Regions from separate parts of the Bacillus cereus group sp. MYBK79-1 genome, predicted to be linked through region 2. Evidence: riboswitches for the same ligand, from Rfam matches in the RefSeq annotation. Region 2 holds a riboswitch; the other holds the start of a gene.

Region 1 (3,407 bases), on a different contig from region 2:
CATTATACCCCGCGTTTATTGCCCCATACTAACGCATGAAGCTGCGGCAATACTTTTGCATTATTCATTTCTTTACAGTTAACCGCTTTTTCAATAAGCCACTCATACTTATCTAATAATTTTTTAATCAACATCGCGTCATCCACTGTTTTTGTATCATCATTCCCTACTTGTAAGAAAAATGGTACATTTGGATAACGTTCGTGCATCTTAACTGCATACTCAAAGTCATAATCGTCAAATACTACTACCTTTAAACTAATATCTTTTCCTGCTAGTTTCTGAATAACAGTATCTAACTTCTGAAAATCAGTATTCATTGCCGAACTTGGTGGTTTTGGAGAAATCGTTATCTCATCAATTTGAAGTAACCAATCTTGCCATTTACTCCCTTGCGTTTCTATCGCCGTTCGCATTCCATTCTCTTTTAATATAGAAAGAAGCGCTTCGATATTTTTCAATAGAACAGGATTTCCACCTGAAATTGTAACATGAGAAAAATTTTCTCCTCCAATTTCAACAAGCTCATTCCAAACGGCTTCCGCTGTCATTTGTCTAATTTGATCTTTAGCCGATCCATCCCACGTAAAAGCAGAATCACACCATGCGCAGCTATAATCACAACCTGCTGTACGGATAAACATTGTCTTTTGTCCCACAACCATTCCTTCACCTTGAATAGTCGGACCAAATATTTCTAAGACAGGGATTTTACTCATCGAGCATCCACTCCCGTCTTACTTCTGCATAACTAGTTGGCGTCTCGAAAAGACGAACAAATTCAACACGAGCTCCTTTATATTCGTTCGCACGATTATCTTTTGTTAATGCTTCTGCCATCTTCTCGTAAATCCAAACAACCATATTTTCAGCAGTCGTATTCATCGCCGGTAACGTTTCGTTTAAATAACGATGGTCTAAATAAATTTCTATTTCATTCTTCCAAATTTCTTTTATATCTCCAAAGTCAATCGCAAGACCTATTTCATTTACATATCCACTAATCCCAAATACAACTTTATATGTGTGACCATGTAAGTTTTTACATTTCCCTTCATAACAGTGTAAATGGTGTGCTGCATCAAATGTAAATTCCTTGCTGACCATTACTCTTTTATTATGATATTTAAGCTGTTTACGCTGAATATCCTTGTCCATTTTCTGCAAATTTTCTACGATGCGAAATCCAAAGAAGTTATCCATTAGTTACTCGCTCCTTCGCGTTCTTGTAGGTACGTATCTAATCCTGCTTTACGAAGCTGACATGCTGGACATTCACCGCAACCATCACCAATGATTCCGTTATAACATGTTAATGTTTTTTCTCGAACAAACTCGAATGCTCCAAGTTCATCTGATAATTTCCATGTTTCCGCTTTATCAATCCACATAAGTGGTGTATGAATTACGAACGGATAATCCATGGATAAATTTAAAGTAACGTTTAACGATTTCACAAACACGTCACGGCAATCTGGATAACCACTAAAATCAGTTTCACATACACCCGTTACAATATGACGTGCCCCAACTTGTTTTGCTAATACAGCAGCAAATGATAAGAATAGTAAATTTCGTCCATCTACAAACGTCGATGGCAATTCACCTTCTTCATGTGTAATCTCCATATCCGTTCTCGTTAACGCATTTGGAGCAAGTTGATTTAATAGACTCATATCTAGCACCGTATGTTTAACTCCTAGCTCATTTGCAATTTCCGCCGCACAATCAATTTCTAACTTATGACGTTGATTGTAATTAAACGTTACAGCTTCAACTTCTGCAAACTGCTCTATTGCCCAAAATAAACATGTCGTACTATCTTGTCCTCCACTAAAAACAACAACTGCCTTCTCTTTTTTCATTTCACTCATTCTCCTTCTCTACTACGAATAAGAAGAAAGAACGTTCTTGAACTGTCACAATAAAAAAACAAAACAATACCTAAAGATATTGTTGTTTCCATAGTTTTTTATAGAGGGAGTTCGCGAACCTCTCCCGCGCATTGCACGGAATTCCTTCTTTCATTGACAAAGCTTATTGTAACATATTGTATACTACCAGAAAAAATTTCTGATTTTTCCGCTATTTATCATTTCATTTCTTTCATTTTATAGTATGATTAATTTAATATGAGAAGAGAGGAGGCATCCCACTGAAATCCTTTATTATTTATCTCTTTTTAAATATATTATTCATCCTTGTTACAATGCTCGTATACCATTTATTTTGGAATCAAAAAGGGAAACGCTCTCCTAAATTAAATTCAGCTATATTTATTGTATTATGTTGCCTCGTTACTATACTATGTATCACTTTCGCAGCAAAAACAGATTATGGATTTCAATTTGATATGCGTCATATCGTATTAGTTGTCGGTACATTAACCGGAGGTCCTATTGCCGGTGGATCAATATTAGTGGTATTAAATATATACCGCTTCTTATTAGGAGGAATAGGTGTTTTCCCATCGCTTATCGGTTCTATCCTTCTATTTATTGTTCTACTATTTACATACAAATTTTTCAATCGAACTTCTAATCGTATAAAAATAATACTTGCTATTATCTACAGTCTCACATACGGATTTAGTTGGATACCTTTCTTCCTTTCAAAGGTTACAAATAAGGCTGATTATATACCACATATTATTGTATATGAGTTATGTACGATACTTGGTACCATCCTTATTTTATATTTATTACACATATTACAAACTCAAGTTCGTCTACAAAACGAACTTATGAATGCTGAAAAATTTCATTTAATTGGTGAAATGGCAGCATCCATCTCTCATGAAATTCGCAACCCATTAACTTCAACGAAAGGATTTTTACAACTTTTGCAGTCAGATACCTGCACTGAGCAAGAGCGAAAATTATATATTGACATAGCCATCAACGGAATCGAACAAGCAAATCACGTTCTTACAGATTATTTAACCTTTGCAAAACCAAGTATTGAAAAAGAACAAAGATTACAGTTAGAAGACGAACTATTACATGCATTATCGCTAATTACACCGCTTGCTAATTTAGCAAATGTGCGTACTCATTATATAAAGCAAAGTACTTCTTTTTTTATCGCGGGAGAAAAACAAAAACTAAATCAATGCTTGTTAAATATTTTAAAAAACTGCATTGAGGCCATGCCAAAAGGCGGTGATCTTTATTTCACATTAGTTCCTGATCATAAGCATATTCAATTATATATAAAAGATACAGGAGTTGGCATGGATCAAGAACAAGTAAAACGCCTTGGATCCCCTTTCTACTCAACAAAAGACAAAGGTACTGGTCTTGGAATGATGGTCGTATTCAGCGTTGTGCAAGCTATGAATGGAAAAATTGATATTATAAGTGAAAAAGGGACTGGTACAACCTTCTTATTAACTTTTCCACTCATAC
Region 2 (3,407 bases):
ATATCTTGTTTTGAAGTTTTTTTTGAAAAAATCATTTGAACGAATAATAAAATAATTCCAGCGAATAAAAAGCGAATACCATTAAAAGTAAATGGACCAACGAACGACATAGCATTTTGAACGACAACAAATGTAGCTCCCCAAATAAAAGAGACAAATAACAAAGCAAGAGGAGCAATCCAATCTTTTTTCACACTCATACCCCCTTAATTTTGTAAGATAGCTTTTCTAGCTAATTCATCAGCAACTTTATTTTGACTACTCGGAATCCACTTAATAAAAAAGAGATCGAAACTTTTTATGTACTGCAATGCTTCCTCTAATAGTGGTGCAAACATTTTATTTTTTGCGTATTCTTTTTCGACAGCTCGCTCAACAAGTTGCGAATCTGTACGAAAAGAGACAATGTTATAATTATGCTCCGTGCAATATTTTAATGCTGCAAGTAAAGCGTGGTATTCTGCTTCATGATTGGACATTGTCCCAAGGGGTAATGATAATTGTACAGCTGGTTGAACCCCTTTAATAAATACTCCCGCACCAGAAGGACCAGGATTTCCTTTTGATGCACCATCAATATATACTTCAATCAAAATGAGAAACCTCCAAATGATAAGATGATCCCCTACTTATATGTTTCATTGAAGTAGGGGATAGAGTAGTTAGCCGATTGTAATGCTATAACGACATGTAAATGTTTCATTCGCTTGTAAAGATTGAATTCCTTTTTTTCCCTTGAAATCTTTTGCTGGATTTACTTCATCGGCAATTCCGTACCAAGGTTCAATACATAAGAAAGGCGCATTCTCGCCTGGTGTCCATACGCCGACAAATGGGAATCCGTCAAATTCTACTTTTACAAATTTATTATGTTTATGAGAACGAATAGAGATTTCATCCGTATTCATATTTTCAAAAATAAGTGCATCATTTTTAAATAAATCGTATGTAAGTGGTAATTCATTCGTATTTTCAGCGATTAATTGCTTTTTGTTTGAAAGGTAAGGTCCTTCTAATATGCTTGTTTCTAAACGTTCAGAACCATTAAAGGATAAATGATAATCTGTAAATGATTCGCCCTCTAATAACGGGAAGTTGAAACCAGGATGTGCTCCGATTGAGAAGGACATCTCTTTTGAAGCAGGGTTATGTACGTCATATGTTACATGAACGATTTGTCCGTCTAGCTCATAAGAAACGAGTAATTCGAATTCGTATGGGTATTTTTTTAATGTTTCTTCATTACTAGTAACAATGTAAGTGATTTTCGTTTCACTTTGTTCTTTCACAGTGAATGTAAGGTCACGAGCAAAGCCGTGTTGTGTTAAAGAATATGGTTTACCATCTACGTAGTATGTATTATCTACTAATCGACCGACAATTGGGAATAAAATTGGTGCGCGGCGCCCCCAATAAGTAGAATCGCCTTGCCATAAGTATTCAGTATTATCTTCTTTTAAGCGAACACTTTGTAATTCTGCACCTTTGTCAGAAATGGAAACGATCAATTTTTCATTTTGAATTGTTGCTGTCATGAAGTGAAACCTCCTAAAACTTTCATATGTTTTATTATACGTTGTCTAAAAGAAAAAAGGTAGTTCATGATAGGAATCTATTGACGAAAGAGTGTGTATTGCGTAGAATATAATCTTGTTGCTTAAAAAACGAATAACGTGGTTCGAAACCATCCCACGTAAAAAAACTAAGGAGATTTTGTCATGAATATAAGAACTTTAGTCGGTAATGGTATTTTAGCGGCATTATATATTGCTGTTTCTATGCTTATTCAGCCATTTGGCTTTACGAATGTACAGTTTCGTATTTCAGAGATGTTTAATCATCTTGTTGTATTTAATAAGAAAGCAATTTACGGAATTGTATTAGGTGTATTTTTAACAAATCTCTTTTTCTCACCTATGATCGCTTACGATTTAGTATTTGGAGTAGGGCAATCTATTCTTGCATTAGTTGCAACGATTATTTCTATGCGATTTATTAAAGGTGTTTGGGCTCGTATGATTTTTAATACAGTTATTTTTACGATTACTATGTTTATGATTGCAATTGAACTTCATCTTGCATTTGATTTACCGTTTATGTTGACTTGGTTAACATGTGCAATCGGTGAATTTGTTGTCATGGCGATTGGTATGCCTGTAATGTACTGGATTAATAAACGAGTACAATTTGAAAGATTTATGTAATAGATGAAAGAGCTATTCCTAAAGGGATAGCTCTTTTTATATGTAATCACATTGAATATAATGCTGTGACTCTTGATACAATATAATAAAATAAAGTGAGGCTTGCATTAGCTGGCTACATATAAGAAGTCTTATATAAGGGGAATCTAGTATGAAATATAAAATTCATTGGTTGTATAAAACAAAGCGCGGTTTGCAGACAGAATTAACGACAGATTATATGAACATAGAAGAAGTGCTTCAATTTGCAGAGGATTTTGAGAAAACAGGAAGAGTGAAAGAACTATCATTTTATGATGAAATGGATGCAGAATGGTCATTAAAGGAAATGAAAAAACTGAGTAAACAAGTGGAGGAAGAGCCCCAAGAAATACTCGTTTATTTTGATGGCGGTTATGATGTACAGACGAAAGAAGCTGGAGTAGGTATATGTGTATACTATAAAAAAGGAAATACAAAATATCGAATTCGCCGTAATGCATACATAGAAGGCATATATGATAATAATGAAGCGGAATATGCATCGTTACTATATGGCATGAATATACTCGAGGAATTAGCAATTAAGTATGAAGCAGTTACACTTCGCGGCGATTCGCAAGTTGTACTGCAGCAATTGGCTGGAGAATGGCCTTGTTATGATGAGCATTTAAATCATTACTTAGATCAAATTGAACAAAAGGCGAAGCAAATGAAATTAAAACTTGTATGTGAGCCGATATCTAGAAAACAAAATAAAGAAGCACACCAATTAGCTACGCAAGCATTAGAAGGAACAGTAATTGATAGTCATAAAGAAATAACCGAATAGAGAGGTGCAAAGGTGGATAAAAAGCAACTCATTACAGAGGTAAACGACTTATTAGAAACGTATTGTGAAGGGTGTTTTTTGCGAGAACATAATCGAAAGACAAATAGTAAGTATTATGCTCATTCCTTTTGCATACGGCAATGTACAGTTGGAGAAACATTGAAAAAGTATGGAGAACAGTTGTCATGAAAAAACATCCAGAGAAAATTCTCTGGATGTTTTTTAGTGCTTCGCTTCATTTAATTGATGCTCACATTTACTTAATTTTTTTTCCTCATTCATTAGAAATGGCTCATCTAAATCCGTCGCAACAGATTTCATAATTTCAAGCTGAGAACGAGCGGCTTCTACAGCAGTAGTAGCATGCTCTAATGTATCTGGATCCATTGAAA

What was found. A riboswitch is a leader RNA that binds a small molecule or an ion and turns the genes downstream of it on or off. The one in region 2 is predicted to bind preQ1.
Region 1: it holds a riboswitch for preQ1, as region 2 does, so the genes downstream of both, queC (7-cyano-7-deazaguanine synthase QueC) here and ACTFOB_RS13435 (QueT transporter family protein) in region 2, are expected to answer to the same signal.

What each region holds. Positions count from the first base shown of each region.
Region 1 covers NZ_JBQAEO010000014.1:33,386-36,792, forward strand. The annotation lists gene queE (7-carboxy-7-deazaguanine synthase QueE) at 3-719, opposite strand; gene queD (6-carboxytetrahydropterin synthase QueD) at 712-1,203, opposite strand; gene queC (7-cyano-7-deazaguanine synthase QueC) at 1,203-1,865, opposite strand; PreQ1 riboswitch class I at 1,959-2,002, opposite strand; gene kinB (sporulation sensor histidine kinase KinB) at 2,210-3,407, shown strand, end outside.
Region 2 covers NZ_JBQAEO010000007.1:13,241-16,647, reverse strand. The annotation lists gene ACTFOB_RS13450 (DMT family transporter) at 1-194, opposite strand, end outside; gene ACTFOB_RS13445 (reverse transcriptase-like protein) at 207-593, opposite strand; gene ACTFOB_RS13440 (aldose 1-epimerase family protein) at 663-1,535, opposite strand; PreQ1 riboswitch class I at 1,668-1,712, shown strand; gene ACTFOB_RS13435 (QueT transporter family protein) at 1,719-2,204, shown strand; gene ACTFOB_RS13430 (ribonuclease H family protein) at 2,356-3,015, shown strand; gene ACTFOB_RS13425 (zinc-finger domain-containing protein) at 3,028-3,204, shown strand; gene ACTFOB_RS13420 (DUF2564 family protein) at 3,238-3,407, opposite strand, start outside.